DNA from 3 places in the Janthinobacterium sp. SUN100 genome. Region 3 is predicted to be linked to each of the others. Evidence: predicted binding sites of a transcription regulator. Region 3 holds the regulator's gene; each other region holds the start of a gene.
What was found. The regulator HrcA, encoded in region 3, represses chaperone genes, less so after heat shock. The targets are predictions, from matches to a motif close to TTAGCACTCNNNNNNNNNGAGTGCTAA.

Region 1: rpoH (RNA polymerase sigma factor RpoH) is a predicted target of HrcA. The motif match lies at 4,737-4,763, and genes of this name have one in related genera.
Region 2: groES (co-chaperone GroES) is a predicted target of HrcA. The motif match lies at 4,658-4,684, and genes of this name have one in related genera.

Annotation. Positions count from the first base shown of each region.
Region 1 covers NZ_JAPUBU010000006.1:193,649-201,174, forward strand. The annotation lists gene O0881_RS26530 (DUF3667 domain-containing protein) at 1-301, opposite strand, end outside; gene O0881_RS26535 (helix-turn-helix transcriptional regulator) at 441-1,139, opposite strand; gene O0881_RS26540 (cytochrome P450) at 1,216-2,343, shown strand; gene O0881_RS26545 (antibiotic biosynthesis monooxygenase) at 2,340-2,687, shown strand; gene O0881_RS26550 (hypothetical protein) at 2,691-3,143, opposite strand; gene O0881_RS26555 (hypothetical protein) at 3,322-3,588, shown strand; gene rpoH (RNA polymerase sigma factor RpoH) at 3,679-4,578, opposite strand; gene ftsX (permease-like cell division protein FtsX) at 4,990-5,910, opposite strand; gene O0881_RS26570 (ATP-binding cassette domain-containing protein) at 5,907-6,644, opposite strand; gene ftsY (signal recognition particle-docking protein FtsY) at 6,653-7,526, opposite strand, start outside.
Region 2 covers NZ_JAPUBU010000001.1:2,515,992-2,523,517, forward strand. The annotation lists gene lgt (prolipoprotein diacylglyceryl transferase) at 1-468, shown strand, start outside; gene O0881_RS11135 (diguanylate cyclase) at 625-2,142, shown strand; gene O0881_RS11140 (EVE domain-containing protein) at 2,150-2,614, opposite strand; RNA gene ssrS (6S RNA) at 2,693-2,870, opposite strand; gene O0881_RS11150 (cell division protein ZapA) at 2,925-3,236, opposite strand; gene O0881_RS11155 (hypothetical protein) at 3,236-3,499, opposite strand; gene O0881_RS11160 (hypothetical protein) at 3,656-4,402, opposite strand; gene groES (co-chaperone GroES) at 4,926-5,216, shown strand; gene groL (chaperonin GroEL) at 5,267-6,916, shown strand; gene O0881_RS11175 (hypothetical protein) at 7,061-7,526, opposite strand, start outside.
Region 3 covers NZ_JAPUBU010000004.1:127,735-135,260, forward strand. The annotation lists gene O0881_RS20635 (hypothetical protein) at 1-438, opposite strand, end outside; gene O0881_RS20640 (hypothetical protein) at 475-1,074, opposite strand; gene O0881_RS20645 (HAD family hydrolase) at 1,320-2,045, shown strand; gene hrcA (heat-inducible transcriptional repressor HrcA) at 2,148-3,164, shown strand; gene fur (ferric iron uptake transcriptional regulator) at 3,216-3,647, opposite strand; gene O0881_RS20660 (outer membrane protein assembly factor BamE) at 3,844-4,473, shown strand; gene dapB (4-hydroxy-tetrahydrodipicolinate reductase) at 4,493-5,302, shown strand; gene O0881_RS20670 (barstar family protein) at 5,311-5,637, shown strand; gene O0881_RS20675 (CaiB/BaiF CoA-transferase family protein) at 5,691-6,938, opposite strand; gene O0881_RS20680 (acyl-CoA dehydrogenase) at 6,938-7,526, opposite strand, start outside.

The DNA of each region.
Region 1 (7,526 bases), on a different contig from region 3:
ACTTGAGGATGGCAAAGAACAGGATGCTGAAGGTCAGGTAGACGCGCAGCGGTTCGACGTAGCGCACGCGGCGTCCCGCGAGGTATTCATTGCTGAGTGCGCCAGGGCGGAACAGCAGCAGGGCCAAGGTACGCCAGAGCTTGCCTTCGAGCGCCACATAATGGGCGACAAATTCATGCAGGAATTCGCGCGCGCTGGGCATGTGCACGGCCGTTGTCTGGCCACAGGCGCTGCAGAAGTTGCCTGGCGCATCGGTATGGCAGTTATGGCAGGTGCTGGCGGGATGCGTGCTGGATGACACTGTTTTCAAGATGGACTCTTTCCATGGCCGAAAGGTAAAGATGATCGCTCAAGGGCGCAGCATATGATGAATGAAAACAATGATAAAAGCGCATTTTTTCGCGTTCTAGTTGCTTCCGAGATACAAAATCCTGCGCCGGTCAGGCGCCACGGAAGGCAGCCAGCAGGCGTTGTTCACCGGCCGGCGTGAGGCGCAGGGCGCGGCTGTCGAGTTCGCGCTCGGCCCAGCGCTGGCGCAGGGCCAGCTGCAGCAGGGCCGCCCCCAGCGCGCCGCCCAGGTGGGCGCGCCGTTCGCTCCAGTCCAGGCAGGCACAGGCGAAGCGGCGGCGCTGGCGCTGCAATTGCGGCACGTCGATGCCCAGGGCCGCCATGCCAGCCGCGCCCGCTTCCGACAAACGATATTCTCCGCCATCGTCCAGCAGCCAGCCTTGCGTGTGCAACTGGTCATGCAGGGCGACGGCCACCGTACCGGCCATGTGGTCGTAGCAGGTGCGTGCATGGCGCAGGCGGTCCGGCGTGGTGGGCGTAAACGGCGTCGCCGCCACGCCGGCCACCACCAGCAGCGCTTCGAGGGCCTGGCCCACCTCCATGCTGGCCAGGCGGTAGTAGCGGTGCTTGCCCTGCGCCAGCATCGACAGCAAGCCATCGTCGCGCAGCCGGCTCAGATGCGCGCTGGCTGTCGAAGCGCCCACCTCGGCCAGCGCCGCCAATTCCGTGGCCGTGCGCGCATGGCCGTCGAGCAGGCTGCACAGCATGCGCGCGCGGGCCGGTTCGGCGATGGCGCCGGCCAGTTGCGCCAGTCCCATGTCGGCCGTGCGGGCTTGATGCTTGTCATCCATGATTCGTCCGTTAGCGAAGTGTTGTGGTGGAAGGGCCAGCATACTCTGCTCCCTACCTCACTGCAATGGAAGCCGCATGCCGCTCACCGATTCTGTTACCGACCCCGCCGACCCTTTATCTGCCGTCACCCACGCGGCGCCGTACGATTACTATCGCCGCCTGGCGGACGGCCCGCCGCTGCGATTCGATGCGCAGCTCGACTGCTGGCTGGCGACGGGCGCGGCCGGCGTGCGGGCCGTGCTGGAACATCCCGCTTGCCGCGTGCGCCCGACCGGCCAGCCGGTGCCGGATACTCTGGCGGGCACGCCGTGCGGCGCGATCTTTGCCGAACTGGTGCGTATGAACGATGGCGAACGGCATGCCTTGCCAAAACAGGTGCTGGCGCGCGCGCTGGGCCAGGTGGATATGGAGAGCCTGCAGCGGCGGGCGCTGCATCTTGCCGGTGACCGGGTGCCCGGCAGTGCGGACCAGCTGAACGATGCGATTTTTGAGCTGCCCCTGTTCGCCATGGCGGACTTGCTGGGCTTTGCGCCAGCGCAATGGCCGGCGCTGGCCGCCTGGACGCGTTCGTTTGTCGCCTGCCTGTCGCCGCTGAGCAATGCCGAGCAACTGGCCGGCGCGCAAGTGGCGGCCGAGGCCTTGCTGCAAAGTTTTGGCCGTCTGCTGCGCGCGGGCGACGTGAGGCCCGGCAGCATGCTGGCCGCCATCGTGGCCGAGGCGGATGCCTTGGGTTGGCAAGCGTCGGGCGGCGTGCTGGCCAACCTCGTGGGCTTGCTGTCGCAGACGTGCGACGCCACGGCCGGTTTGCTGGGCAATGCCATCGTGGCCTTGCGCGCGCAGCCGGAGTTGCCCACGCAATTGAGTGCCGCGCCCGAGCTGTGGCCGGCCATGCTGCGCGAAGTCAGCCTGCGCGATCCCGCCATCCACAACACGCGCCGCTACACGGCGGAAGACGCGGAGTGCAATGGCGTGCGCGTGCCGGCCGGGCAGATGATCCTCGTCGTGCTGGCCAGCGCCGGCCAGGCGGAGTCGGGCTTCGGCCATGGCCGCCACGCCTGCCCGGGCCAGGCCATCGCGCTCGCCATCGCCACGGCCTGCCTGCAGGCGTGGGCCGGGGCATTGGACAGCTTGCCGCTGGCGTGGCGTTATCTGCCGTCGCTGAACGCCCGCATCCCTGTCTTTAGCGCCGGAGAAACAGCATGATCGCCGTGATTTTCGAGGTCTGGCCCAGTGCCGCAGGACGCCAGCAGTACCTGGACCTGGCGGCGTCCCTGCGGCCCCTGCTCGATGAGGTGGACGGTTTCATTTCCATCGAGCGCTTCAGCAGCCTGAGCGAGCCAGGCAAACTGCTGTCGCTGTCGTTCTTTCGCGACGAGGCGGCGCTGGCGCAGTGGCGGCAGCTGGAAGCGCACCGCGCGGCGCAATCGGCCGGCCGGCACGGCGTGTTCGACGATTACCGGCTGCGCATCGCCGCCGTCGTGCGCGATTACGGCATGCTGGAGCGGCAGCAGGCGCCCGAAGACAGCCAGCGGCGCCACGATGCCTAGCCATCAGCGGGGCAGCGCGCCCTGGGTGATTTTCACCTTGACCCGGTAGGTGGGTTCGGCCGCATTCAGGGCCGGCGGCGTGGCCGGGTCGACGTCGAGCAAGGTGAACGTCAGGTGGTTGACGGTGACGGAACTGGCGGCGCCGGGCATGGAATCGGACAGGACGATGTCGGTCGTGCCCGCGCTGTTGAGCAAACTGAAACTGTAGCTGACGTAGCCTTTCCACACGCACACGGCGCCCTTGCGGCAGCGGCTGTCGTTGACGCGTTCGAGTTTCAGGGTATCGGTGGCCGTGATGGCCACTTGTTCGCCCGGCGAAAGTACATGGGTGACGCTGCGCGGCGTGTTTTCCGCGTCGCCGGCGCTGCCGGCCGCGCCGCAGCCGGCCAGCATGGCCAGGCAGGCGAAGAACAGGGGAAGCAGCACGGTGCGGTAAGAGCGGTTCAGAGTAGACATGTTTTTCCTTTCAGGTGGTGCGTCCCCGGCGTGCTTGTTCACGCGTGGGATAAAATGATAGTAACAAAATGATATTTTTCCGGCGCACTATTGGCGTGCTGCCGATGAATTGAGGCGCGAGCCACGCGGCGCGCCGATTACTGCGTAGAATGGCTGTTTTGAAAATCAGGAAACAACCATGAAAAAAACCGACCTGGCCAAAAGCGATGCCAAGAAACTGATGGGAAAGATGAATGTTCCCGGCGCCGGTGCATTCGGTAAGGAAGCGGTGGTCGTCGACCGCCGCGAACAGCGCAAGCGCGACCAGGCCCTGGGCCTGGTGCCATTCGCCGTCAAGCTGAACAGCGATCTGGTCTTGCAATTGCAGACCCTGGCCAAGGAGCGCGGCGCGGATCTGAATGAAGTCGTTGCTGAATTGATCAGCAAGGGCCTGGCTGCAGCTTAACTGGCTGCCATGTTTATCTGTTGATAAACATCAAGTAGTAAAACTAAAAGGCGCCTTGCGGCGCCTTTTACATTGCGGCATTGCTTGCGATTACACGTAGGCCGCCAGCGCGCCCTTCATTTTTTTCAGGGCCGCCACTTCGATCTGGCGGATGCGCTCGGCCGATACGCCGAACTCTTCCGCCAGCGCGTGCAGGGTGGCGCCGGAACCGTCGTCGTTGGCCAGCCAGCGCGCTTCAATGATGCGGCGCGAACGGGCGTCAAGCTTGCCCAGGGCCGTTTCCAGGCCTTCCGATTGCAGGCGCGTCACTTGTTCCGCTTCCAGCACCTTGGTCGGCTCGCTTTGCTCAGACGACAGGTAGGCGATCGGTGAAAACTTGTCGTCTTCATCGTCGGTCGGCGATTCCAGCGCGATGTCGCGGCCGCTCAAGCGCGTTTCCATCTCGATCACTTCTTCGCGCTTCACGTCCAGCAGCTTGGCCAGCGCATCGATCTGCTTCGGCGTCATCGCATCCAGGCCCGTCTTGTGGCTGCGCAGGTTGAAGAACAGCTTGCGCTGCGCCTTCGTCGTCGCGACCTTGACCAGGCGCCAGTTTTTCAGGATGTACTCATGCATCTCGGCTTTCACCCAGTGCATGGCGTACGACACCAGACGCACGCCCTGGTCCGGATCGAAACGTTTCACGGCTTTCATCAAGCCGATATTGCCTTCCTGAATCAGGTCGGCGTGCGGCAAGCCATAGCCCAGGTAGCCGCGGGCAATCGAGACCACCAGGCGCAGGTGCGACAGCACCAGTTCTTGCGCGGCGGCCAGGTCATTTTTTTCGCGCAGGCGTGTCGCCAGCGAAATTTCTTCGTCGTGGGTCAACATGGGCAGGCGGTTCACGGCCGAAATATAGGCGTCGATATTGCCCAGATTGCCAGTGAACCCGAGGCCCAGCGCATTACTTTTGGTCGGAACCAATGCGGACGTTGCGGACATCATAGTCATGTTTTCTCCCTCGTAGTCTTGCTTTGTTCCAGTTGGCCACGTCACGCGACGTGGCAGCTTGTATCGTCGTTTTTGCGTATTCGGTCTTGCACTTTGCAGATCGCGGCACCATCTTGATCTGGCGTCCATGGCGGTTCTGCTGTTGGTATGTCCCTATATTAGCACTCTCTGCTTGAGAGTGCCAATCAGCACATTTAATCGATCTGATAGCCTAAATGCTATGGCGAATGAATGCCTGATAAATATGTCTGAATAGCGATCTGAACACTGCTGCAGGCCGCTTCACGACAACGTAGCCAGTCTACGGCCTCTGGCTGAAGCGAACCTTAAGAATACTTGCTTAATATCAAGATAACAGCAGTATGGGGAGGGTGCATGGCGGCACCGGAGGCGCCGCCATGGGAAAGAAGGTCAGTTCAGGCGCGCCAGATGGCGCTGCACGCACAGGAAGGCGCCGATCAGGCCCAGGCCGGCGCTGACGGCCAGCAAGCCGGCCATCGGCAGCGGCGCCAGCGGCACCAGCTGGAATTCGGACGCATACAGGCGGGCAAACTCGGCAATCGCTGTGTTCAGCGGCTGCAAGGCCAGCGCCACGGCGCCCAGCGCCAGCGCGCCGGCGCACAAGCCCAGCAGTGCGCCCGTGTAATAGAAGGGGCGGTGGATGAAGGTGTCCGTCGCGCCGATCAATTTCGAGATGCTGATTTCATCGCGCTGCTGCATCACTTGCAGGCGGATGGTGTTGAAGACGACGGCGATCACGGCCACGCCCAGGGTAATGGCCAGCAGCAGCAGCACCAGGCGCAGCACGCCCAGCAGGGCCGCCAGGCGCTTGACCCAGGCCGAATCGACTTGCGCCGATTCCACGCCGGGCAAGTGGCGCAGCTGTTCCGCCACGGCATCGACATCCTGCGCTTCGCTGGCGCTGCTGAAGGCATCGAGTTTCAGCACATAGCTGTCGGGCAAGGGATTGTCGCCCAGGGTGCTCAGCACGTCGGCCAGGCCGTTTTTGTTTTTCAGCGAGTCCAGCGCCTGTTCGCGCGGGATGAAGACGATCTTCGCCTTTTGCTCGCCGACAATCTTGCGCATGGCGCCCGCCAGGCCCACGGCTTGCTCGCGCGGCGTATCGATCTTCAGGAAGACGCTGATTTCCGGGTCGACCGACATCTGTTCCGACATGGGGCGGACATTGTCGAGCATGGTCAAGCCGGCGAACGGCAGCGACAGGGCGATGGCGACGACGAGCACGTTCAATAGGAAGCCGCCCGGCGACTTGCGCAAGTGGATCAGCGCCGAACCGAGGGCGAAGCGATGTTGACGGAACCAGCCTCTCATGCCTGTTCTCCCGCGTCATCCCCGGCGCCGGGGGCGAAATCGGGGTCGGGCGGCGCGAACACGGGCGCTTGCGTGGCCTTGTCGATGGCCACCAGCTGGCCGTTTTTCAGGTGGATCACGCGGGCGGCGGCGTCGAGCATCTGTTCGTCATGGCTGGAAATGAGGCAAGTCACGCCCACGGAGTGAAACGCTTTCAGGGCGTCGAGCACCTTGTTGGCGCTGGCGCGGTCCAGGTTGGCCGTCGGTTCGTCGGCCAGGATGATCTGCGGCCGGTTGACGATGGCGCGCGCGATCGATACGCGCTGCTGCTCGCCGCCCGACAGCGACAGGGGACGCGCCATGGCGCGGTCGAGCAAGCCGACTTTATCGAGCGCGGCGCGCGCGCGCTGTTCGGCCGCCGTCTTGTGGGCGCCGACGACGAGCAGCGGCAGCATGACGTTGGCCAGGATGGAGCGGTCGTTGAGCAATTTTTGTTGCTGGAAGATCAGGCCCATGTTGCGGCGCAGGAAGGGCACGCCGGCCGGCTTGATCTTCGCCATGTCCTGGCCATTGACGATCAGCTTGCCCGACGTGGGGCGTTCCATGGCGGCGATCATTTTCAGCAAGGTGGATTTGCCGGCGCCGGACGGGCCCGCTAAAAACACCAGCTCGCCTTTGGCAATATTGAGGGAAATATCGCTGAGCGCCACGGCGTCGGCGGAGTATTGCTTGGAGACGTGCTGAAATTCAATCATGTATAGGCTTATCCTAGCAGCGCTTCGACAAATTCGGCAGCCACGAAAGGCTGCAAGTCTTCAATTTTCTCACCGATGCCGATGAAATACACGGGCACGGGACGCACGCGGGCGATCGCCGCCAGCACGCCGCCCTTGGCGGTACCGTCCAGCTTGGTGATCACCAGGCCGCTCAGCTGCAGGGCATCGTCGAAGGCCTTCACTTGCGTGAGGGCATTCTGGCCCGTGTTGCCGTCGATCACAAGCAGGGTTTCATGCGGCGCGCCATCCATGCCCTTGCCGATCACGCGCTTGATTTTCTTCAATTCTTCCATCAGGTGCAACTGCGTCGGCAAGCGGCCCGCCGTGTCGACCATGACCACGTCGATGCCGCGCGCCTTCGCCGATTGCACGGAGTCGTAGGCCACGGCGGCCGGATCGCCCGATTCCTGTGAAATCACGGTGACGTTGTTGCGTTCGCCCCAGACCATCAACTGTTCGCGCGCGGCGGCGCGGAAGGTGTCGCCCGCGGCCAGCAGCACGGACTGGTTATTCGACTGCATGTGCTTGGCCAGCTTGCCGATGGTGGTCGTCTTGCCGGCGCCATTCACGCCGGAAATCATCATCACCAGCGGCTTGTGGCGACCCAGCTCGAAGCGCTTTTCCAGCGGCGAGAGCAGGTCGATCAGCAGCACTTTCAGGGCGGCCTTGACGGCGGCCGCGTCGAGCAGCTTGTCTTCCTTGACCTTTTTCTTCAATTCCGTCAGCAGGAATTCCGTGGCGTCGATGCCGGCGTCCGACATCAGCAGCGCCGCTTCCAGCTCTTCGTACAGGGCGTCATCGATCTTCGCGCCGACGAACAGCACGGACAGGGTGTTCGAGGTTTTCGACAGGCCGGCCTTC
Region 2 (7,526 bases), on a different contig from region 3:
AACCTGTTCGACGTGCTCGACTTCATCGCGCCGCTGGTGCCGCTCGGCTACGCGGCCGGCCGCCTGGGCAACTTCATCAATGCCGAACTGCCGGGCCGCATCGCCCCGGACACCCTGCCATGGGCCATGCAATGGCCGGGCATCCCGTATCCCGTGCACCCGTCGCCGATCTACCAGATGCTGGTCGACGGCATCCTGGTGTTCATCATCCTGTGGCTGTATGCGCGCAAGCAGCGTCCGCGCATGGCCGTGGGCGCCATGTTCACCCTGCTGTACGGCTGCGCGCGCTTCTTCACGGAATACTTCCGCACGCCGGACTGGGAAGTCGTGTGGCTGGGCGTGCCGATCACGTCGGGCCAGATGCTGTCCTTGCCGATGATCGTCGGCGCCATCGCGCTGCTCGTGTGGGCGTATAAAAGCCAGGTGATGGGCACGCCGCCCACCAAGGCCCGCCCCGCCAACACGTAAAACCGCTGTTCCCCCGATGGCGCGCCAGGCAGGCGCGCCATCCCCCTCCTCCGGCAACCTTTCCCTCAAAGCAGCACAATTTCCTTGCGGAATGAATCTTCGCTTGCGATAGCGCAATGATCGCTTTACCCTGCAACAAGAGCAGGGCATGCAATCATGCTGTGTTGGCAATTCGAGCGGGGAGTCCCATCCATGCAGTATGCGAGGAAGACCACGACATTCTGGCTGGCGCTGGCGGGCGGCTACGTGCTGGCGCAGCTGGCCTTGACGGCCTGGGCCGGGACGCGCGGTCCCGCCGTGAGCTACCTGTTCGGCGTGACGGCGCCACTGCTGGCGCTGGCCGCCTGCTGCCGCAACGCCAGCCTGAGCGCACCCGGCGTCGTGCGCACGGGCTGGGGCCTGTTTGCGGCCGCCATGCTGTTCTGGAGCGTGGGCATGGCCCTTTCTGCCTGGCAAGACCTGAGCGGCCATGTGGCGTCCGACACGACGTATTTCTCCGATTTTGCCTATTTCATGTATGGCGCGCCCTTGCTGCTGGCCATTTCCTCCGTCAGCGACCGGCACCCTTCGCGCACCCTGCAATGGCTGGACGCCGTGCAAGTGCTGCTGGCGGCCTACCTGACCTACACGGCCATCTTTTCCGTCTCGCCCTTCGACCAGCGCTCGATCGCGCCGATACCTGCCAGCCTGCTGGTGACGACGTACAACGTGGAAAACCTCGTCCTGGCCTGTTGCGCCTCGCTGCGCCTGCTGGCGCACCGCCGCGATGGCGCACAAGGGCGCTTCTACCTTCTGCTCAGTGTGTTCCTGTGGTGCTACGCCGCCTGCGCGGGCGCCTATAATTACCTGACCCTGCACGCGCTGGCCGAATCCGGTCCCAGCGAGATACTGCCCAGCATGCCTTTCCTGCTGCTGGCGGTGCTGGCCATGCGCGTGCAGCCGGGCGAGGAAGAGGCGCGGCCGCCGCGGCCATTGACCTTGCTGATTGACAACTTCAGCCCCATCTTCTTCACGGCAGCCCTGCTGGGATTGGGATTCGTCGTGCTGCGCGAGAATTTTTACCTGGCGGCCAGCGCCCTGTTTGTCGCGCTGACGGTCCACGCGCTGCGCTCGGCCACCCTGCAAAGCCGCTACATGCAAAGCGAACTGGCCTTGCGCGCGGCGCATGACAAGCTGGAAAAGCTGTCGCTGACGGATGGCTTGACGGGCATCGCCAACCGGCGCTGCTTCGACCAGACCTTGCAGCTGGAGTGGCAGCGGGCCGCGCGCAACCAGCAAGCGCTGGCGCTGCTGATCATCGATATCGATTTCTTCAAAAGCCTCAACGATACCTTCGGCCACCCGTATGGCGACGCCTGCCTGGTGCAAATCGCGGCGGCCCTGCATTCCGCGCTGCCGCGCGCCAGCGACCTGGCGGCCCGCTTCGGCGGCGAGGAGTTTGCCGCCATCCTGCCCGCCACCGATGGCCCGGGCGCCCTGGCGGTGGCGCAGAAGATGCAGGAAGCGATCGCCGCGGCCGCCATCGCCCACGCGCCGTCGCGCGGCGGCCTGGTCACGGCCAGCATCGGCCTGGCCTTGAGTGACGCAGGACAAACGCCGGAAGCATTGCTGGCCGCCGCCGACCAGGCCCTGTACCGGGCCAAGCAGAATGGCCGCAACCGGGTCGAAGTCTAGGCCTAAACTAGGCCTTCAACTTGCCGGTAATGACTTTCCATTGCGCCGGCGTCACGGGCGTGATCGACAGCCGGCTGCCCTTCTTCAGCAGCAGCATGTCTTCCAGCTCCGGCATCTGGCGCATCTCGGACAGGGGCAGCAGCGCCGTCTTCTTCAGGCCGCGCACGTCGACGCTGATCCAGCGCGGCTGTTCAGGCGTCGCCTTGGCATCGAAATACTTGCCGCCCGCTTCAAACTGGCTGTGATCGGGATACGCGCCGCTGGCCACTTCGGCCACGCCCGCCACGCCCGGCTGCGGGCAGCTGGAATGGTAGAACAGCACGCCATCGCCCGGCTGCATGCCATCGCGCATGAAGTTGCGCGCCTGGTAGTTGCGCACGCCAAACCACGGCATGGTGTGCTGCGGCGCGGCCATCAGGTCGTCGATGCTCACTTCATCGGGTTCGGATTTCATCAGCCAGTATTGTTTCATGTTCACTCCCTATCAAAAGCAACAGGCGTAAAAAAACGGCTGAGCATGATGCTGCAACCGTTTTCTTGGTACTGCAAATTGGGCCCCGCCTGTGCCGCTATGCCGGCATCCCGAACCAAACGGTTCAAGGTGGTCACGTTAGTTCAATTTCGGGTTCGTCGAACGAGCGACGCTCACTCCCATCAAACAAAATTCGCAACCGATGCGCATAAATGGTTCAAGGAATATATGGCAATCGCGAACACCGCAGGGTAGACCCAAGTTTACTCCTTTGATCGCGCATCGCAAAGACAAATCGTCGCGTGCACGCTTAAAAAAGGTTTTCCTGGGGCGTCAGAGCACTATCCAATACTGTGTGCATGGCCGAGATTTTCTGCTTCACTTCCAGTATCGTCAATTCCGACAGCGGACCTTGCGGCGACTTCACGGACAGGAATTCCGCAGCCACGCCCAGGGCGGCCAGCACGGCGATGCGGTCGTTGCCCTTGACCTTGCCCGCGTCGCGGATGGCTTTCATTTTGCTATCGAGATAGATCGCCGCTTCGCGCAGCGCGCGCTCTTCGCCGTCGCGGCACACCATGCTGTAGGACTGGCCCATGATATTGACATCGACACGCGGCATTACGCTTCCTTCTCGTTCTCGGCAATATAGGCGCCCGCTTCCGAAGCGGCTTGCTCCAGGCCAGCTTGCACCAGTTCGGGAATTTTTTCCAGCAACGCTTCCACCCGCTCCTGCGCCTCGCGCATGCGTTGCACGTACAGGGCGTTGTCGGCGGCCAGCGCGGCATTGTCCTTGCGCAATTGCGCGTTTTCACGGCGCAGCGCATGGGTCATTTCGGCCAGCAGGCCTATTTTGTCGGATAATTCATTGAATTCGGAAATCATCCCGCCACTATAGGGCGGACGCTCCATGGGCGTCAATCGAATCACGCCGCTGTCACACATATTTACATCAATGCAGGGCAGTTGGCGGACAATACACGCTTTTTCCGGCGCTTTTCGCCATCTGCACGCATTGGCCAACGCCGCGATGGCAGCGTTTTACTCGTCGACGTAATCGGGTTCGATATCCAGTCCGCCATAGCGGTTTTCGCACGAGCGGCGCGTCAGCGTCTGTTGTCCACTCTTGCCGTCAAGCACCATCGTCAAGTCGCGGCAAGTACTGCGGTAGCTGCCAGGTTTGGCGTCCGTCCCCGAGGGCGTCAGGCGCACTGCCAGCGGCACCGCATTGCCCAGGCCCTTGTTGCTCCACTGGCGCGTCTTGCCATCCTCTTCATCCTTCAAGGTGCGCACGGCAGCCGTCAGCAAGGCTTTCTGTTCCTTCGCATTCAGCTTGGCGATGGTCACGTCGGACAGGAATGGCGGATACACGACGGGCGCCCGATCCTTGCCCTGCACATCCCAGTTGCCGCTGTTCTGCGAACAGGTGCGGCGGCTCAGGTCCTGCGACTTGCCGCCTGCCGTGACGACGAATTTCAGGTCGCGGCAGACGTGCGCCTTCAGGCTGTGCTCCGTCATGCCGGAGTTGCTGAAGTTATACGTGACTTTCACCAGCACGCCGCGGTCGCCGCCGTTATCCCACACATGGGCTTCCTGGTCGTCGTCATCCTTGTTCAAGTCGTTGAACAAGTCATTGAGCAGCATGTTCTTTTCCAGCGGGGTCAGGGCCGCCACGGTGATTTCATCAACGATGGTGGGCGTTTGTGCGGCGGCATTGCCCAGGCAGGCGAGGCCGATGACGGTGACGCCCAGCAGGCGCAGGGCGGGACGAGAAAGCGGGAATGGCATGGTGTTCTTTCTGGCGCGAGCGGTGATATATGGCGATATTGATATGCAATTGCAATCATCTTATCAAATTTCATAGTCAAACTCTGTTTCCTGTGCGTACAGGAACACCCCCTCTCCGAACGACATGCTAGAGTCGCGCCTGTTGCTGACGCCCGGGAACGAGGCTTGTGCTGGCGCAAACCCTGTGTAGATGCAGGCTCTGCTCAGCATCTATCTATATGTTCCCCTTGAATAAGCCCCCTACCGTCCCTATAATTAGCACTCGTTAGTAGAGAGTGCTAACAAACTCTTTCGTAGCAATCCTCAGGACATGATGGTGCTTGCCGGACAACAGCAGGGAACGCTACGCGGCGGGCGACGCCGCGATGCACCACTGCCGGATACAGGCAAGGACAGGATGACATGGGGTTTGCTTGACCGTTGCGGGCTGCTTTCAACGGCGGTCACTGAAAGCACGTCTGGCGCTGCGCCAGGCATGTAGTCATTTAGCAACACCTATCCATTGAACTTTAAGGAGTTTTGTATGAATCTGCGCCCATTGAACGATCGCGTCATCGTCAAACGCCTCGACCAGGAAACCAAAACTGCGTCCGGCCTCATCATTCCTGATGCAGCTGCTGAAAAACCGGATCAAGGCGAAGTCCTTGCCGTAGGCAATGGCAAGATTCTCGACGACGGCAAAGTCCGTCCTCTGGATGTCAAAGTGGGCGACCGCGTCCTGTTCGGCAAGTACGCCGGCCAAACCGTCAAAGTTGACGGCGATGAGCTGCTGGTCATGCGCGAAGAAGACATCATGGCGATCGTCGTCAAGTAATTGTTTCCACGTTGTAGACAGATACATCCCGAAACTCAGGAGAATTGAACATGGCAGCTAAAGAAGTAGTATTCGGCGACGCAGCGCGCGCCAAGATGGTCGAAGGCGTCAACATCCTCGCCAACGCAGTCAAAGTAACGCTGGGCCCGAAAGGCCGCAACGTGGTCCTGGAGCGCTCGTTCGGCGCCCCTACCGTCACCAAGGATGGTGTGTCGGTAGCGAAAGAAGTTGAACTCAAAGACAAGCTCATGAACATGGGCGCGCAAATGGTCAAGGAAGTTGCTTCCCGCACCAGCGACAACGCCGGCGACGGCACCACCACCGCGACCGTGCTGGCACAAGCCATCGTGCGCGAAGGCATGAAGTTCGTTGCCGCCGGCATGAACCCGATGGACCTGAAGCGCGGTATCGACAAAGCTGTTGCAGCCACCGTCGAAGAACTGGCGAAAATCGCCCGTCCTTGCACCACGACCAAGGAAATCGCCCAAGTTGGCGCGATCTCGGCCAACTCGGACTACTCGATCGGCGAGCGTATCGCTGAAGCGATGGAAAAAGTCGGCAAAGAAGGCGTCATCACCGTAGAAGACGGCAAGTCGCTGAACGACGAGCTGGACATCGTTGAAGGCATGCAGTTCGACCGCGGCTACCTGTCGCCATACTTCATCAACAACCCAGAGAAACAAGTTGCCGTACTGGACAGCCCATTCGTCCTGCTGTGCGACAAGAAAATCTCGAACATCCGTGACCTGCTGCCGGTACTGGAACAAGTCGCAAAAGCTGGCCGTCCACTGCTGATCATCGCGGAAGACATCGAAGGCGAAGCGCTGGCGACCCTGGTTGTGAACAACATCCGCGGCATCCTGAAAACTTGCGCAGTGAAAGCCCCCGGCTTCGGCGACCGCCGCAAAGCCATGCTGGAAGACATCGCTGTCCTGACCGGCGGCCAAGTGATCGCTGAAGAAGTCGGCCTGACCCTGGAAAAAGTGACCCTGGCCGAACTGGGCCAAGCGAAACGCATCGAAGTGGGCAAGGAAAACACCATCGTTATCGATGGCGCCGGCGAAGCTGCCTCGATCGAAGCACGCGTAAAACAAGTACGCGTACAGATCGAAGAAGCGACCTCGGACTACGACCGTGAAAAACTGCAAGAGCGCGTAGCCAAACTGGCTGGCGGCGTTGCCGTGATCAAGGTTGGCGCAGCCACCGAAGTCGAAATGAAAGAGAAAAAAGCCCGCGTTGAAGATGCACTGCACGCAACCCGCGCTGCCGTGGAAGAAGGCATCGTGCCAGGCGGCGGCGTAGCCCTGCTGCGCGCACGCGCCAACATCACGGTCAAGGGCGACAATCCTGATCAAGACGCTGGTATCAAGATCGTCCTGCGCGCAATGGAAGAGCCACTGCGCATGATCGTGCAAAACGCTGGCGAAGAAGCTTCGGTCGTCGTGGCAGCCGTACTGGCTGGCTCGGGCAACTACGGCTACAACGCTGCCAATGGCACGTATGGCGACATGGTTGAAATGGGCGTCCTGGACCCAGCCAAAGTGACCCGTTCGGCGCTGCAAAACGCCGCTTCGATCGCTTCGCTGATGCTGACGACCGACTGCATGGTCTGCGAAATCGCTGACGACAAAGCAGGCGGCGGCATGGGCGGCGGCATGGGTGGTATGGGCGGCATGGGCGGCATGGACGGCATGATGTAATGTCCGGCGGCCAGTCGCGCAGGCGACGGCGCGACTGGTCGCATACGCAGGGACAGGGCTGGCAGACCAAAAGCTGCCAGCGCCTCCCGGCGGCCCCGAAAGCCACCTTCTACGGAAGGTGGCTTTTTTTCGCCTCGCGCACCCTCAGTTCTGGCCGAGGCTCTCCGGATACACGATGGACGATGCATAATCAATGCGATTCTCCGTATCATCGGGCGGCAGACTGTTCGCGGCATATTTGATACCGGCAGCCAGTAAAGTCATGCTATGCCGCCCGAATGCCCCGACATCAACGTCGGGAAAAGTCATGCGGATGTCGCGCCGGTGATCACGCGTTTGATTGAATTTGGTCGATACCTTGCGGACAAACGACAGCGCCTCGCCATCAAGATACACACGGTAGATATTCGGATCCGTCGTCACCACGCACCCGCGCCAATGCAAGAAGAACCAGCCGGTTGCCGGGCTGGGATCAAAGGCAATCGTTGCGCGCACATCGCACGCCTTGCTGCTATACGCCAGATGTTGCGCCAAGCCCCCTCCCAGCGAGTGGCCGACCAGGTCGATGGGCGCTTGCACGCCCTCGGACCTGTTCTTGGCTGCCTTGCAG
Region 3 (7,526 bases):
GTCGGTCATGGTAAAGGTCGTGGCATCCTTGGCCACCGTTGTTATTGTACTACCGTTAATCAGTACCAGGCCATCCACGGTCAGGCCGGAAATCGTGCCGCCCACGGTATATCTGTTTTGCAAGCAAGTAACAGCGGCGCTGATATTGATGTAATGACCAGCCGAGCCGGAACCGCCGCTGATGCCGCAAGTCATGTGGGCCGGTTGTTGCTTGAAGGTGATGTTGTACTCGGTGCCATAGTCGATGCGCTTTTTAAAGGTAAACGAGGTCTTGCCGGCTTCAACCGTGAGATCCTCGCCGCCATTGGCCAGGATCAGTCCTTCATTTCTCAAGCCTGAGATCGTACCGCTGACGTCGTACGAGGCCTTGCCGCCGCAAGCGGCCAGTCCCAGGGTCAGCAGCAGCGCGGCGAGTGGGCGCAAGCAGGATAACTTCATGTATTTCTCCAAAAAATAGGTGACGGATCGCAAGGATTACTGCGGCGTGCAGTCAATTGTGGCCGCGGTCGTGGCGGCAGAGCCCATCGTGCCGACCGTATCGCTGCCGTCGGCACTCTTTGAACCCTGGAAGCGGCACATCAGGCCCGTTGGCTGAGCCAGTATGGAAATACCGTACGGGGCGCCGTCAGCTACCGATTCGAATGTGTAGGCGGTGGCGCCAGCCGACAGGGTGGTGCCGGTGGAGCCCATTACCAAGCGCAAGTTACCGGCGGTCAGGCCCGTGATCGTGCCTTTCAGCGGGTAGGTGTTGGTTGTGCAGCTCACCGCGGCCGTGGTCACGGAGTAGCTCGATGCCTTGCCAACGCCATTGATGATGGTGCAAACGGCGCCCTTGGGCTGTTCCGCGATGGTGATATTGTAGCGATCATCGGTCTTCACCAGCTTGGTGAAGGCAACGATGTTCTGGCCCACGGTAACCGGCAAGCGTTCGCCGTCATTCTGGAGAATCAGGCCAGCCTTGGCCAGGCCGCTGACTGAGACTTGCAGATACAGGTTGCCGCCGCTGCCGCCACAGGCTGCCAGTGTGACGGCGCAAGCCGCCGCCAGCATCGAGCGCAGGTACAAATTTTTCATACATTCTCCAAAACGAATTAGGTTGGGTAGCGCAACGCGGACGCTGGCGCCGCATTGGAATGGCGCCTATTTTAGTCTATCTGGCAAGCTCGATGACCTTGCCTTGTATCACCCTGTAACAATTTTTCGCCGGGAAGCGCTGGCCCGGCCCCATTTCACGGGGGGCCAGCCATGCCGGCGGCGTCGATCGGTGCGACAATAGACGCATCCTGCGCACCGTGACGCAGCATCCCATTGTGAGTCCCATGTCCCTTGCCCCCGTAAAACCCGCCGTGCCGCCCAAGGCCATCCTGTTCGACCTCGACGATACCTTGTGGCCCATCGCGCCCGTGATTGCCGCCGCGGAAACCCTGCTGCACGACTGGCTGGCCACGCATGCGCCCAAGGTGGCGCAGCAGTTTTCCATCGAGGTGCTGCGCCAGCACCGCCTGGCCATGCTCAACGAACAACCGCATTTCCATGGCAACCTGATCGAATTGCGCCGCGCGGGCCTGCTGGCCGCCTTCGAGGCTGCCGGCGAGGATCCCGCCCTGGTCGACGGCGCCATCCTGCAATTCCTGGCCGCGCGCAACCGCGTCCAGCCCTATGACGACGTCTTGCCGGGCCTGGCCTGGATGCGCCAGCGCATGCTGGTCGGTTCGATCTCGAATGGCAATGCGGACCTTGACATTATCGGTCTGGCGCAGCATTTCAAGGTATCGATCGCCGCCAGCGATTTTGGCGTGGCCAAGCCCGACGCCAGCATCTTCCTGGCAGCTTGCGCCGCGCTGGACGTCGCGCCCCATGAAGCCGTGTATGTGGGCGACGACCTGTATTTCGACGTGACGGGAGCGCAGGGGGCGGGCATGCGCGCCGTCTGGATGAACCGCAAGGGCAGCGATGCGCACCTGGCCGCCGGCGTGCAGCCCGATGCCATCTGCGCCAACTTTGATGAATTGTTGCTGTGGCTGCAAGGGCAACTGGAAGATTGATCGCCGCCGGCCGGGCGAACGTGCATAATAGGCGCTGTTGTTGCACGTTCGGCCGCTTTCGTTGCCGCTTGCTTAACAAAATACTTGCCTAAATAAAACACCATGCAACTCGATACACGTGCCCAAACACTGCTGAAAGCCCTGGTCGAGCGATATATCGCCGACGGCCTGCCGGTCGGTTCGCGCGCCTTGTCGAAAATTTCCGGCCTGGACCTGTCGCCGGCCACGATCCGCAACATCATGGCCGACCTGGAAGAGCTCGGTTATGTGTCCAGTCCGCACACCTCGGCCGGACGCATCCCCACGCCGCGCGGCTACCGCATCTTTGTCGACACCTTGCTGACCGTGCGGCACCTGGACGAGCACCTGGTGGAATCGCGCATGCGCCTGCAGACGCCGCAACCGCAAAAAACCATCGCCAACGCGGCGCAGATGCTGTCGTCGCTGTCGCAGTTTGCCGGCGTCGTGCTCAGTCCGCGCCGCGAATCCGTGTTCCAGCAAATCGAATTCCTGCGCCTGTCGGAAAAACGCATCCTGCTCGTCATCGTCGCCCCCGGCGGCGACGTGCAGAACCGTTTATTGCTGACGGAGGCCGACTACACGCCGGCGCAACTGGTGCAATCGGCCAATTACATCAACCAGAATTATGGCGGCCTGTCCTTCGACGCCGTGCGCGTGCGCCTGCAGGGCGAATTGCGCCAGTTGCGCGACGATATGGGCAGTTTGATGCAGGCGGCCGTGGAAGCGGGCAGCGAAGCGATGGCCGACCATAGCGACGACATGGTGATTTCCGGCGAGCGCAACTTGCTCAGCGTGAGCGATCTGTCGTCGAACATGCATTCGCTGCGCCAGATGTTCGACATGTTCGAGCAAAAAACGGGCTTGATGCAGCTGCTCGACGTGTCGAGCAAGGCGACGGGCGTGCAGATCTTTATTGGCGGCGAATCGAACCTGGTGCCCATGGATGAGATGAGCGTGGTGACGGCGCCGTATGAAGTCAACGGCAAGATCGTGGGAACGTTGGGAGTGATCGGGCCGACGCGCATGGCTTACGAGCGCGTCATCCCGATCGTCGATATCACGGCCAAGCTGCTGTCAAGCGCACTGAGCCATCATTGATCGTACTGCCTGGCGCGCCGGCCGTTCCCTTGCGGAAACGGCCGGCTTGGGTCAGGCGGTTTTGTGCGGGCAAGCCGTCTTGATGCAGTTGCCGTAGATGGCCAAAGCGTGTTCGGCGATCTTGAAGCCGCGCTCTTCGGCCACTTTTTGCTGGCGCACTTCGATGTCTTCGTCGAAGAATTCTTCGACCCGGCCACAGTCGAGGCACACCAGGTGGTCGTGGTGGGAGCCTTCGTTGAGCTCGAAAATCGCCTTGCCGGTTTCAAAATGGTTGCGATTGAGCAAGCCGGCCTGTTCGAATTGCGTGAGGACGCGGTAGACAGTTGCCAAACCGACATCCATATTGTCGGCCAGCAGAATCTTGTAGACGTCTTCCGCGGTCAGGTGGCGTACCGGGCTACTCTGGAAGATATCGAGTATCTTCAGCCGTGGCAGGGTGGCTTTCAGGCCGCTTGCCTTGAGATCACTAGGATTGTTACTCATGTTTGTTGCTCGTATGTGGGTCAGGTGCTTTATCATATAGCGTTTTGTCGGGGAGTGCCAAAATATGCTTTTTTTTGGCGGGCCGGTCACTCCTGGCGTTTTGTTCATCCAATTGAGGTCATTTATGCGCGTAACACCGGCTGTATTGCCATCTCTCTGGCACCGTATTCCATTTCGAGCACCAGTCTTGGCAGGCATGGTCTGTGTCGCGCTGGCCATGTCCGGCTGCGCCAACCGTGGCATCCTGGGCGAAAAGCCGGCAGCTGCTCAAAAAGAAGGCAAGGAACTGGTTCCCGAACAGGGCGCACAAACGACCACCATTACGCCGCTGCAAAAATTCATGTGGTTTTTCTCGCCCTACCGTCCTGACATTCAACAAGGCAACTTTGTCTCTGAAGAGATGCTGGCCCAGTTGAAAGTGGGCATGACGCGCGACCAGGTGCGTTTCGTCCTCGGCACCTCGTTGCTGACCGATATCTTCCATGCCGACCGCTGGGATTATCCATTCCGCCTGGCACGGGGCAGTGGCGAAACCACCAGCAGCCGCGTGGTCGTGTACTTCGGCAAGGATGGCAAGGTTGAACGTTTCGAAGGCGGTAACTTGCCGACGGAGAAAGAATACATCGACCGCATCGCCGGTCCGTCGCCGTTCGTCAAGGTCGCCAAGGCCGATGCGCCAGCCGCCGCCGTGCCGTCGCCCGTGGCGCCGAGCGCCGTGCCCGTGCCGGCCGATGCCGCCCCTGCCATTCCTGTGAGCAAGCCGGAAGTGACGCCTGCACCTGCCGCCGAGCCTGCACCTGCCCCTGCTGCCGAACCCACCAAATAAGTTGCTGTAAGAGAATAAAATGACTGAACTGAAAATTGCCATCGCTGGCGCCAGCGGCCGCATGGGCCATATCCTGATCGAAGCGGTCAGCAATGCGCCCGACGCCGTGCTGGCCGGTGCGCTCGACCGTGCCGGTTCGCCGTCGATCGGCCAGGATGCGGCCGCCTTCCTCGGCAAGCCGGCCGGCGTGCTGACGGAGTCCGACCTGGCGAAGGGCCTGGCGAACGCCGACTTCCTGATCGATTTCACGCGCCCTGAAGGCACTTTGCAGCACCTGGCATATTGCGCCGAGCACGGCATCAAGATGATCATCGGCACCACCGGTTTCGATGACGCTGGCAAGGCTGCCATTGCCGCCGCCGCCGAAAAGACGGCCATCATGTTCGCGCCGAACATGAGCGTGGGCGTGAATGTCACCATGAAATTGCTGGAACTGGCCGCGAAAAGCCTGTCCGAAGGCTACGACATTGAAATTATCGAAGCCCATCACCGCTTCAAGGTCGATGCGCCGTCGGGGACGGCCCTGCAAATGGGTGAAGTGGTGGCTGGCGCCCTGGGACGCGACTTGAAGGAATGCGCCGTGTACGGCCGCGAAGGCGTGACGGGCGAACGCGACCCGTCGACCATCGGCTTTGCCACCATCCGAGGCGGCGATATCGTAGGCGACCATACGGTGTTGTTTGCCGGCATCGGCGAGCGCATCGAGATCAGCCACAAGTCGAGCAGCCGCGTCACCTACGCCCACGGCGCCCTGCGCGCCGCGCGTTTCCTGGCCGACAAGCCCACAGGCCTGTTCGACATGCAGGATGTGCTGTCGCTAAAGAACTGAGGAAGACCATGGCCACTGCCATCCTGAATGGAAAAGACATCACCGACGCAGCGAGCTTCCACGCGCAATGCGTGCAAGCCTTCGGTTTCCCCGAGTTTTACGGCAACAGCATGGATGCCTGGGTCGATTGCCTCAGCTACCTGCGCGACGACGAAAACATGACGCAGTTCCGTTTGAAACCGAACGAAGTGCTCGACATCGTGGTGCAGGACGCCGAAAGCATGAAGGCGCAAGTGCCTGATTTACTGGAAGAAATCACGTTCTGTATCGCCGGCATCAACGAGCGCTATGAAGATTACGGTGAAAAACCGGCGTTGAAATTGACGCTGAAGTAACGCTGAATCGATAAAAAACGCCGGACAGTGTTGCCACTGCCCGGCGTTTTTCTTTAGACGACCTTGCGTTCGCGCAAACCGTCGATCTGGCCGCCATCGAGGCCCAGCCATTGCTGCAGCACCTCCTGGGTATGCTGTCCCAGCAATGGCGGCGGCAAGCGGTACTGCACCGGCGAGCCCGACAGGCGCACGGGATTGGCCACCAGCGCCACCGTGCCCGCCGTCGGGTGCGGCATCTCCACTTTCAAGCCGCGCGCCACCACTTGCGGGTCGGCAAAGACCTGGTCGATGCGGTTGACGGGGCCGCACGGCACGGCTTGCGCCTCGAAGGCGTTGATCCACTCGGCCGTCGTGCGCATCACCGTGGCCTGGCGCATCAGCGGAATCAGGATTGCCCGGTGCGCCACGCGCTGCGGATTGGTGGCGAAACGTTCGTCCTGCGCCCATTCCGGATGGCCGGCGACGGCGCAAAAGCGCGAGAATTGCCCATCGTTGCCGATCGCCAGAATCATGTCGCCGTCGGCTGTGGGGAAGTCTTGATATGGAACAATGTTCGGATGCGCATTGCCCATGCGCTGGGGCACCTTGCCGCCGCACAGGTAATTGGCGGCCTGGTTGCCCAGCGCCGCCACTTGCACGTCGAGCAAGGCCAGGTCGATATGCTGGCCCAGGCCCGAGCGTTCCCGTTCGGCCAGCGCCGCCTGCACGGCGATGGTGGCGTACAGGCCCGTCAGGATGTCCGTCTGCGCCACACCCACTTTTTGCGGCCCGGCGCCCGGCTGGCCATCGGGCACGCCCGTGATGCTCATCAAGCCGCCCATGCCCTGGATCAAAAAGTCATAGCCGGCGCGCGCCGCGTACGGCCCATCCTGGCCGAAGCCCGTAATCGAGCAGTAGACGAGGCGCGGGTTGAGTGCCAGCAAGGTGGCCGCATCCAGACCGTATTGCTTCAAGCCACCCAGTTTGAAATTTTCCAGCAGCACGTCCGCCTCGGCGGCCAGCCGGCGCACCAGGGCTTGCCCTTCCGGGGCGGCCAGGTCGATGCACAGGGAGCGCTTGTTGCGGTTGGCGCACTGGAAGTAGGCGGCCTCGGCGGTGTCGCGGCCATCCTCGTCTTTCAGATACGGCGGCCCCCAGGAGCGCGTGTCGTCGCCGCGGCCCGGTTGTTCAACCTTGACCACGTCGGCGCCCAGGTCGGCCAGCATTTGTCCGGCCCACGGGCCGGCCAGCACGCGCGACAGGTCCAGCACGCGCAAGCCGGTCAGCGGTGCGGGCCGCAGGGTGGAAGCCAAGGCGTCCATTAGTTGAACGCGGCGATGCCGGTGATGGCGCGGCCGATGATCAGCGCGTGCACATCGTGCGTGCCTTCGTAGGTGTTGACCACTTCCAGGTTGACCAGGTGGCGGATGACGCCGAACTCGTCGGAAATGCCATTGCCGCCCATCATGTCGCGCGCCACGCGAGCGATGTCCAGCGCCTTGCCGCAGCTGTTGCGTTTCATGATGGAGGTGATTTCCACGGCCGGCGAGCCTTCATCCTTCATGCGGCCCAGGCGCAAGCAGCCTTGCAAGCCCATGGTGATTTCCGTCAACATGTCGGCCAGTTTCTTTTGCACCAGTTGATTTGCAGCAAGAGGGCGGCCGAATTGCTGGCGGTCCATCGTGTACTGGCGCGCCTTCAGGTAGCAGTCTTCGGCCGCGCCCAGCGCGCCCCAGGCGATGCCGTAGCGGGCGCTGTTCAGGCAAGTGAACGGGCCTTTCAAGCCGCGCACGTCCGGGAAGGCGTTTTCTTCCGGGCAAAATACTTCATCCATGACGATTTCGCCCGTGATGCTGGTGCGCAAGCCCACCTTGCCGTGGATTTCCGGCGCCGACAGGCCTTTCCAGCCT